Novipirellula artificiosorum: one gene and its partner. The protein of the gene in region 1 interacts with the protein of each later gene in a pairwise test. Links are inferred from orthologs where the notes say so. Each region holds a gene or a part of one and is shown in the gene's direction. Other genes may lie near its edges.

The links. The genes of interacting proteins can lie anywhere in the genome.
Region 2: the proteins of Poly41_RS20610 (region 1) and Poly41_RS13870 interact in binary tests that used the Escherichia coli proteins (3 or more experiments, as listed by UniProt). The link is inferred for Novipirellula artificiosorum from one-to-one orthologs.

Annotation. Positions count from the first base shown.
Region 1 is NZ_SJPV01000008.1:30,334-35,628, forward strand. What follows is about bases 901-3,889. They hold Poly41_RS20610 (pyridoxal phosphate-dependent aminotransferase), read left to right. Parts: upstream 901-1,833; coding sequence 1,834-2,946; downstream 2,947-3,889. Other genes in these bases: Poly41_RS20600 (sugar phosphate isomerase/epimerase family protein), read right to left, coding at 901-999; Poly41_RS20605 (DUF4416 family protein), read right to left, coding at 1,113-1,688; Poly41_RS20615 (hypothetical protein), read right to left, coding at 3,048-3,242; Poly41_RS20620 (L-threonylcarbamoyladenylate synthase), read left to right, coding at 3,610-3,889. Also shown: more of Poly41_RS20600, read right to left, coding at 19-900; more of Poly41_RS20620, read left to right, coding at 3,890-4,620; Poly41_RS20625 (ATP-binding protein), read left to right, coding at 4,836-5,295. UniProt on the Escherichia coli protein: Shows aminotransferase activity with methionine and histidine as substrates, and to a lesser extent also with phenylalanine.
Region 2 is NZ_SJPV01000004.1:361,207-366,450, forward strand. The notes cover bases 1,275-4,212. They hold Poly41_RS13870 (cytochrome c oxidase subunit I), read left to right. Parts: upstream 1,275-1,844; coding sequence 1,845-3,581; downstream 3,582-4,212. Other genes in these bases: Poly41_RS13865 (cytochrome c oxidase subunit II), read left to right, coding at 1,275-1,775; Poly41_RS13875 (cytochrome c oxidase subunit 3), read left to right, coding at 3,641-4,212. In the rest of the region: Poly41_RS13860 (SCO family protein), read left to right, coding at 1-600; more of Poly41_RS13865, read left to right, coding at 687-1,274; more of Poly41_RS13875, read left to right, coding at 4,213-4,804; Poly41_RS13880 (cytochrome C oxidase subunit IV family protein), read left to right, coding at 4,901-5,244. UniProt on the Escherichia coli protein: Cytochrome bo(3) ubiquinol oxidase is the terminal enzyme in the aerobic respiratory chain of E.coli that predominates when cells are grown at high aeration.

The DNA of each region.
Region 1 (5,295 bases):
TTTCGCCGTAATCAAACGTTATCGAGCGGAAACCGGCTGGCTCAACTTTGCAGCGACACGCTCGAGCAAAGCCTTGCTCTTGCGAATGCCTTCGTATTCGTCGCCCCCCCCTTCGTATTCGATGCCAACGTAGCCGTGGTAGCCATGGCTCAGCACGATGCTCATCATCTTTTCGTAGTCAGTTTGATAGGCTTTTCCATCAATGTTCGCATGAACGACGAGGAAATCACCAGCGAAGTCATGAGTCTTTGCGCTAACGGCTTTCGCATACGGCATCATCAACTCAACGCCTTCGTAGTTGTCAAACCATTCCGGTGGATTGCGGTTGACGAAGAAGTTCCCAAAGTCGGGGAGCGTGCCGCAGTTGTCGAGGCCGACCATCTTGATGGTGTCCGACAACCATTTGCCGTTACTGCTTAAACCGCCGTGGTTTTCGACAATGACGCCGAGTCCCTGCGGAGCGGCGTATTCACTGAGTTTTCGCAGGCCATCCGCTGCAAGCTTTTGTTGTTCCTCGTAGCTTCCGCGGCTTGATGCGTTGACACGAATGCTGTGACAACCAAGGAACTTCGCCGCATCGACCCACTGGTAATGGTTCTCCACCGCTTGCTTGCGTTTGGCGTCATCGGGATCGCCTAAGGCGCCTTCGCCATCGACCATGATCAAGACGCTGTTGACCCCAAGGTCTTTGCATCGCGTTTTTAGTTCGGCGAGATACTTGTTGTCTTTTGCTTTGTCTTTGAAGAACTGGTTAACGTATTCCACCCCATCGATGCCAAACTCATTCTTTGAGATGCCTGGGAAATCCATGTTGGTGACTCCCGAGGATGCATCACGCAGCGTGCGATGGAGCGACCATTCGGCGAGCGAGATTTTAAAGGGGGCATCGTCCGATTCGTTGGCGAACAAACGAGATCCAAACAGTCCGGTTGCAGCAAACGCCGCACTGGATGCTTGCAGGAATTGACGACGATCGGAAGAGAACGGTGTTTTGGGCATTACGTATGGATCCTAAAGAGGGAAAGGATGGTGTTGCATGAACCCCATGATTGTAACTGCTAAGCCGGACGTTCTGTAAAGGCTGAACATCAACGGCTCAGCGATTCCTGTTTTCAGGTGCTTTGACGGCTTGCCCGGCTTCGGAATTGACGCGTCGATTTGATGTGTTGTCGAAGTCGGCTGCGGCATTGGTTTGCAAATTGTTTCACCTCCTCGGTTCGGTAGTCGGGATAGGTCCAGCGGTGATCGATCCACTGGCGATGCACATACGTTAGCGTCACTTCGGCAAAGATCCCGTCACGCAGGTAGATCCGGTGATCGCGGTCTTTCGTGGTTGCTAAGACCAGTTTGGCCTGTGTCACATACCCGCAATCCAGGTTTAAGGGGCGTGGTTCCGTGGCTTCGCTCGCCGATGCGTACTGTCGCTCGAGAGCATTGGTTTCCAATTTCCAGTCGGCCAATGGCGAGGGGTCGCACGGGCTGCCGAAGGCGACAATGGTTTTTTCTAAGCCGGCGCCCATTTCGGTTTCATAGTAGCCGCCTGCTTCAAAGGGCATCACGGTTGTGTTCACGACCGCCTCGCCCCAACGCCCGCAAAGCTGGTCAATGGCCCACTGTCGCGTTGCCTCGTAACGCGAAATCACCGCACAAATACGGATCACCGGTTCGACGGATTGGATTTTTGCCATCTGCTCACCTTGGTTCGTTGCTTACCACGCCTCCTCCGCACCGGACAACCGTCATGCGGGCTACAGCCCGATCCACAATTCTTGATACACTTGTCGGTTCAATCGACTCTCCTGTTTACCTTCTCGTGTTCGAAGTGAACTTGCAATGCACCCATGGATCGCTGATCGCACCACCACGTTTGATAGTAGCGGTATTCGAAAAGTCTTTGATTTGGCCGCCAAACTAAAGGATCCCGTGAATTTGTCGATTGGGCAACCCGATTTCGATGTTCCGGATTCGATCAAAGAGGCTGCGATCGAAGCGATTCGCGATGGTAAAAATGCGTATTCCCCCACCCAAGGGATCGCGGAATTGAGGGAAGCCATCCGTCAAGAGGTTGCCGCCAAGTATTCGCATGAAGATCGTGATGTTTTCGTGAGCAGCGGGACCAGTGGCGGGTTGATGTTGGCGATGTTGTCGATGGTGAATCCCGGCGATGAAGTCATTTTCTTGGACCCGTTCTTTGTCATGTACCCTGCGCTCGTACGAATGTGCGGCGGCGTTCCCGTCCCAGTCGATTCGTATCCCGATTTTGATCTCGACGTCGAAAAAATTGCTGCGGCTATCACTCCAAGAACCAAGATGATTCTGCTCAACAGTCCTGCCAATCCCACAGGCGTGACCGCGTCCGAAGCGGAATTGAAGGCCGTCGCCGCTTTAGCCGCTGACAAAAAAATCGCCCTCTTATCAGATGAGATCTACAGCCGGTTCTTCTATGACGGTGACTTTGTTTCGCCGGCTTCGTTCAATGATCAGACCATCGTGATCGATGGGTTCAGCAAGAGCCATGCGATGACCGGTTGGCGAGTGGGGTACGTGCACGGGCCGAGTGAGATCGTTCGAACGATGCTCAAAATCCAGCAATACTCGTTCGTCTGTGCACCACAACCGGCGCAGTGGGGAGCGCTCCGAGCGATGGAAGTGAGCCTTCGCGGCCACATGGATGACTACCGACGAAAACGTGATTTTATCGTCGAATCGCTCAGTGATTGTTACGAGATTGCACGACCCGGCGGTGCCTTTTATGTCTTTCCCAAAGCTCCCGGCGACAGCGGCGCAGCGTTTGTCGAACGAGCGATTGGCCAGGGTTTGCTGATCATCCCAGGTAACATTTTCAGCTCGCGTGACACCCATTTTCGGATCAGTTTCGCCGCCAGTGATGACCAACTGCGGCGGGGCGTCGAGATCCTGCGGTCGCTTGCAGGTGCCTCCGTTTAGGATTCACCCTTCGTGCGTTTTGTACCGAGGTCGGTCGTGGGGGCGGCTGCCGGTTCGATACCGGAATCCCGTACGATCACCAGGATGCTGCGGCACGACGGTTATTCGCCATCGTGACCGGTATTGCAGCGGAGTACATACTGCTGCGATCGTTCGGTGGCGTCCGCGCGAATCGCGGCAAGTAAAGCTCCAAGCGGCTCGGCTGGCGCCGGGCGAAGGGGCTGCGGCGTCAATTCCTTTTGAGTCCTAAGTGTGCTTTCGAGTGGGGCGACGTTCGGATTCGCAACAGCGTTCATGGGAGAGTCAGCCTTTGAAAGGGATGAATCGAAAATCTCGATGGATAACTGCACCAAGAATTGAGTGACAACTTGCCAGCAATCCCTGGGCACGCATCAGAACGCGTAACCTGGAACGATGGCCCGCACGAAAATGATCGCCACGGACGTGAGTTTGCTAGCGTTTGGCCCTCTGTTGACTTGCAATGCGATTGAAGCAGAATCTTCTCGGAACCGATGAATTTTACCCGCGGAGAAAAGTGAACAGTTGGAGAGTCTTTCTTGAAGCAAACGGGGCCCCCTTTTTACGCGGGCGACTGCCAAGCTTAGCGGGATCGAAGACGGGTGCGTCCTTTTTTCGTTGAGGTCGGTTTGCTAGATTAACTCGATGACAGAGACGCTGATTCAACTGCCGAGTGAATCGACCCTTGATCGAGCCGTGACGCTGCTTGGTGAAGGCCGACTCGTGGTCCTTCCCACCGAGACCGTTTATGGCTTGGCCGCCAATGCGTGGAATCGCGAGGCGGTGATGCGGATTTTCGCCGCAAAACAGCGGCCTGCGAATAATCCCTTGATCGTGCACGTTGCCTCCGTAGACCGGATTGGCGAAGCGGCAGCGTTGCCGGTTGACGGTTCGACGCGGCAACAATTTGATGCACTGAGCGATTTGTGGCCGGGGCCGTTGACGCTCGTTTTGCCACGCAGCGAAAAGGTTCCTCCTTGCGTGACCGCTGGCCGCGACACGGTGGCGGTCAGGGTCCCCTCGCATCCCGTCGCCACGCGACTGCTTGAGCGGTGTCCCTTTCCGATCGCAGCCCCGAGTGCGAACCGTTCCAACTACATCAGCCCGACGACGGCCGAGCATTGCGCCCGTGGATTAGCAGGCGAGGTCGAGCTGATCATCGACGGGGGCCCGTGTGATTGTGGTGTCGAGTCGACGATCGTCGCGCTTGATCGATCGGGAGCTCGCTTGTTGAGACCGGGCGCCGTCTCGGCCGAAGAGGTTGCCCGTCGACTCGATGTTCCGATCGAAAGATTGATTCGACAAACGCAGTTCGAACCTGGTGAAATCGAATCGCCGGGCATGCTGCGCGAGCACTACAGTCCGTCGACGCCACTTTTTCTGTTGGCCGGCAACCAAGCCGTTGATGTCTTGCCGCGAACAGGACGGATCGCCTTCTCACCTCTCGATACCGCAGAGGCGACTCAATACGATCGACTTGAAACGCTGAGTGATTCGGGTGACCTCAACGAAGTGGCTCGGCGGCTGTTCGCCGCGCTGAGGCGGTTGGACCTTTTGGGGCTCGACCAGATCCATGTGGATGTGTGTGAGCCGATTGGGATGGGACGTGCGATCATGGACCGGCTTTGTCGCGCGGCCGCGAAGCATCAGCCGTAATGCTGGGCTGGCAGTTCCCCGCTTTAACAACGGGGGGATTTATGCCGGTTGTTCTGGATCTGCGTTAACTGCGGGCTGTCGTGACCAGGAACTCCGTTCGCTTTCTCGAGCCTCTGCGGAACTTGGCCGCGTCGATCGCCGATAACAAACGTGGGAGTGTCTTCTTGCGCTCAATCTGTTTTTGACCGCGTTCTCGATCACTCAAAAGTAAACTGATGAATCGCCCGAACACTTCAAATGGCTCAAGCATGTCGAGCAGCGTGGACACCAAACAGGATGGGAACCAAAATCCGGTCGAAGATCAGCTTGATGCGTTGATCTCTCGAATCCATTCGCTCAGCGGTGAGCGTCCCGCCGAACCCCGTCGCGAGAAGCAGCCGCCACGAGCTGCGCGACCCACCACCGAACCAGCCGCTTCGGCGCCGCTTCAACAAGCGCCCCCTCCAACGCCACCGGTCTCCGCTCCCGTTGCCACCAAGTCTTCTGGGCAACCGATTGCCGCGGCGCCGCCAACAAATAGGGGGCAAGGCAATGCGGGAGCCGCTGCTGCCGCCGCGGGCTTTACGCCAAGTCGCGACGAATGTTGGCGTCCGGCCGAGCCCCGTGATTTGCAGTCGTGCCGTATCAATGAGTCGTTGCTTGAAGCGATCGTCTATCGCTACCTGCGAAATGTTG
Region 2 (5,244 bases), on another replicon or contig:
ATGCTATGCAATGTCCAACTGAACGCATTGACCCAATCGCTTAACGAATTGGATTTGAAGATTGGTGAGGATTTTCGCATCTTAACGGTCAGCATCGATCCCTTGGAAACGACCGAGAAGATTCGTAGTACCAAAGAAAAATATGTCGATCAATTGTCCGCCCAACTCGGCGCCAGCGATGGCTGGGAGTTCTGCACTGCGACGCAGCCGGTGATCACACGACTCGCGGATCTATTAGGATTTCGTTACCGCTATGACGCGGTCAACAAACAATACAACCATCCCGCGATGTTAGCGTTCGTCTCGCCGGAAGGCATCATTTCGCGATACTCGCTGAGCATCGAGTTTCCACCCGAGCAACTGAAATTGGCGTTGATCGAGGCGGGCGAAGGCACGGTCGGGTCGCCAGTCGATCAGTTCATTTTGTGGTGTTACAGCTACGATTCGGACAGCAACAGCTACACCCCTCAAGCACGGCGTTTGATGAGCGTCGGCGGGGGCGCGACGGTCGTTCTGATGCTTGCTTGTCTCGCCCCTTATTGGTTCGGACGGAAACGAACGCCTAAAACTCAACCGACAACCGACTCGACGGATCGATGAGATCGGTTCGATCTGTCGCATCGGATGGAAACGACAACTCCTAGAACAATCAGACTTAACGAAACTTAGAAAAACGACAACTGACCATGTTACCTGCCGCATTCTCGCTGCTCGCCGACTACACCGAAGACTACGCGTGGTTCCCCGATTCCGCGTCGACGTTTTCCTCGGAAGTCGACTGGCTCTACAAAGTCATTACCGGCATCGGATTCGTCTTTTTCGTCGGCGTGATCATCGCATTGTTTGGGTTTGCACTCAAATACCGCAAGGCAAAAGGTCAAAAGGCCGAAAGCCAAGTGTCACACAACACGCCTCTCGAGCTGGCATGGTCGGTGATCCCGTCCATTTTCTTGGTTGGGATGTTTATCTTCGGTGCCAAGGTCTACTTGGACATGCGGACGGTTCCCGATGGTTCCTACGAAGTGGGCGTGCAAGCGTTCAAGTGGGGCTGGACGATGGACTACGGACGCGGGACGTTTCACCCCGAGTTGCACTTGCTTGTGAATGAACCTACCAAGTTGACGATGCGCAGCAGTGATGTGATCCACAGTCTCTATGTCCCTGCGTTTCGTGCAAAGAAAGATGTTGTTCCGGGGCGTTACAACTACATGTGGTTTGAACCGACTCTGGCAACCGAAAAGGTCAGCGACGAGGACTTGGCTGCTGCGGTCAAAGAAACCGAAGAGAGTGGGGCGGAGTGGGATTACGACAAGTACCAATTCACTCCCGATGGCTACCGTTTTTACGACTTGTATTGTGCGGAGTACTGTGGCGAAAACCACTCGCAAATGCAGACCGTGGTCGTGGTCCACAAGACTCGCGAGGACCTGGATGCATGGATCAAGAAATACAGCAGCCGTAGCGATACCGAGTCACTTGAATCGTATGGTGAAAAACTCTATGCCCGTCGCGGTTGCTCGGGCTGTCACAGTATCGATGGTTCACCACGCGTAGGCCCGACTTGGAAAGACGCGTTCGGATCGATGCGTGCACTCACCAGCGGTGCGACGGTCAAAGTGGATGAGAATTACCTTCGTGAATCAATCATCTACCCGAAAGAGAAAATCGCCGCCGGATATCAGCCCGTGATGCCGAGCTACAAGGGCCAATTGAGCGATGACGATATTGATTCGATGATCGCCTACATGAAGTCACTCTCCGCCAATGCGGAATAAACAGCTACGCAAACCAACCCGACAAAGACCAATAACGCACCTGTCGCGTTTTAACGAGGTAAGAGAAACATGTCTGCTGGATTGAATATTCCGGGAGCCACCGTGCGTGACCCTGGTTTTCCAACCGAACGCGAAAACTATCTGACGAACTCCAAGGGGGTTCTCAGTTGGATGTTCACGCTCGACCACAAACGGATCGGCGTCATGTACCTGATCGGAGTGACCCTGTCGTTCGCCCTTGGCGGATTGCTGGCGTTCGCTTTGCGATGGCATTTGCTCGATCCTGATGGGACTCTGTTCACGAACAACATCTACAACCAAGTGTTCACGCTTCACGGCGCGATCATGGTGTTCTTGTTCATCATCCCGAGCATTCCCGCTGCCCTCGGTAACTTCTTAGTCCCCATCATGCTCGGGGCGAAAGACGTTGCCTTCCCGAGATTGAACCTCAGCAGTTTCTACCTTTGGATTTTCGGTGCGATCTTTTTCGTGATGGCGCTTTGCGCAAGCGGTCTCGACACCGGTTGGACCTTTTACACGCCTTACAGCACAACGACCGACACGTCGGTCATCATGGCGACGCTGGGGGCATTTATCCTTGGTTTCAGCTCAATTTTCACCGGCTTGAACTTCATCGTAACGATCAACACGATGCGTCCTCCCGGAATGACCTGGTTCCGGATGCCGCTGTTCTTGTGGGCTACCTACGCGACCAGCATCATCCAAGTGTTGGCAACGCCCGTTTTGGGAATCACGTTGCTGCTGCTGATCGCGGAGCGGACGATGCACATTGGGATTTTTGATCCTGAATACAATGGCGACCCGGTCACCTACCAGCACTTCTTTTGGTTCTACAGCCATCCGGCCGTCTACATCATGATCCTGCCAGCCTTTGGGATCATCAGCGAGATCATTAGCGTCCATAGTCACAAACACATCTTTGGTTATCGCTTCATCGCCTACTCGTCGATCGCGATTGCACTGCTTGGTTTCCTGGTCTGGGGGCATCACATGTTCACCGCCGGGATGAGCGACATGACGACGATTATTTTCAGCGCCTTGACGTTTACCGTCTCGGTCCCCTCTGCCATCAAGGTTTTCAATTGGCTGGCGACGATGTACAAGGGATCGATCAGCCTCACGACGCCGATGTGCTACGCGATCTCGTTCATTTTCTTGTTCACCATTGGTGGGCTGACGGGGCTTCATCTCGGGACCCTGGCAACCGACCAACACCTGCACGACACCTACTTTGTCGTTGCCCATTTCCACTACGTGATGGTGGGTGGAACCCTGGTTGCGTTCCTGGGAGGTTTGTTCCATTGGTGGCCCAAGATGTTCGGCAAGCTTTACAACGAGAACGGCGGGCGGATATCGGCCTTTTTGGTGTTTCTTGGGTTTAACCTGACCTTCCTGCCGCAGTTCATTTTGGGTAGCCGTGGGATGCCACGCCGATATGCAACGTATGACCCCGAGTTTGCGACGCTGCATACCGCCAGCACGCATGGAGCCTTGATCCTTGGCATCGGATTATTGGTCGCCTTGGTTGTGCTGTTGATGTCACTGGTGCGTGGCAAACGAGCCTCGGCGAATCCCTGGGGCGGCGCGACATTGGAATGGAATTGCACCAGCCCTCCTCCGTTCTACAACTTTGAGCGGCCTCCGGTCGTTGGCGATCCGTATGACTTCCATGACATCGAATGGGATGAGCAAAACGAACGCTACGTGACGATCGAGCCGGAACGTAAAATGGTGCCCGAGACCGAGCCAGCGGAAGCGCCGGCTCACGCAGCCGATAAGCAGTAGCTGCTTCGCTTGTTCTTCCTTGTTTGAAATCATCCTCATCCTTCAGCGTTCCCAATTTCATGTCCACTTTCGAAGCCGACTCCGCGACCGATTCCCATGGGGCTCACGGTCACGACCACGACCATCCGAAGTTCTTGGCACACCATTTTGAAACGCCTGAACAACAGTACGATAGTGGCAAGCTGGGGACATGGGTGTTCCTCGTCACGGAAGTATTATTCTTCAGTGGCATGTTTTGCGCCTACGCGATCTTTCGAATGCTTCGCCCCGAAGTGTTCGAGGGCTGTAGTCAATTCCTCAATACAAAACTCGGTGCAATCAACACCGGCGTGCTGCTGTTCAGTTCGCTGACCATGGCGTGGGCCGTTCGTTGTGCTCAAACCGAAGAGTACAGAAAATTGACCGCGATGCTGGCGTCAACCCTGTCTTGCGCGATGATTTTCTTGGGTGTCAAAGCAATCGAGTATTCGCACAAATGGGAAATGGGTTTGTTGCCGGCTGGCATGTTCAGCTACGACCCGGCTCACCCTCATCACGCTGATTCGCCGAATTATCTGGTATGGATCTGTCTGCCGTTTGCACTGGCGTTGGTCGGTGTTGTGGTTTGGCTGATTTCCGCAGCTCTGCAGGGTAATAAGTTTCAAGTCGCCTGTTTGAAACCGTTGACGGTCGTCGCGTTTAGCTTCTTCATTGGTGTTGGGTTGGGGACGTTTCTGGAGAGCGGCGACTCGGGCGAAACGCACGCTACAACTCACCATGAGTCAGGCGAACACGCTCTTGAGTTGGCCTCGACAAGTTCGCTGTTGGGCAGAGAGGATCGAGGTGCGACCGAGTTTGGCGTCATTGAAAGATTGGCCGGCGATGCGACCAACAGCGGGTTGAAGAACGAACTCGAAGCACTGGAAGCTCAAGCGGAAATTGCCAGCGGCTCGGCGATCTTAAACGATTCGGCGGACTCCGATGCAACGATCCAAAAAGCGCCGCGGGATTTTTTGACACCAAGCCGAGCTGGCGTGTTCTTTAGTATCTACTACTGCATGACCGGTATCCATGCGATCCATATCCTTGCGGGTATAGGCGTTCTGGTCTGGTTGCTGGTCCGTTCTGTCCGTCAAGATTTCAATCGGCAATACTTTGGTCCCGTCGACTATGTTGGGTTGTACTGGCACTTGGTTGACCTGATTTGGATTTACTTGTTCCCACTTTTGTATTTGATTCGCTAGGGTGTGTGATTGGAGTTCACGCTTTAGCCGTCAAGCAGCGAAACTTCTTTTTCTACCATTTCAATCTTGATTTCCGTTTTTTGATTTGTCGCCATTATGTCTGCTCACGATCACGCTGCTGATGCTCATTCGGTTTCTGGGGACCACCACGAACAGGATGGCTGGGATTTTGCCCATCCGATGCCGGTGCCGATGCTGTTGGCGGTTTTTATCGCCTTAGTGATCTTGACCGTGATCACGGTGGCTCAGGCCAGTTTTGATTTTGGCAGTTATGATGTTGCCATTGTGATGGGGATTGCGACGGTCAAGGCAATTTTGGTGGGCTTGTTCTTCATGCACTTGTTGTACGACAAGCTATTCAACTTGGCCGTATTCTTGTCGGCGTTCGTTTTTGTTGGCCTGTTTGTGATTCTGACCGTCAGTGATAGTCGACTGACCTC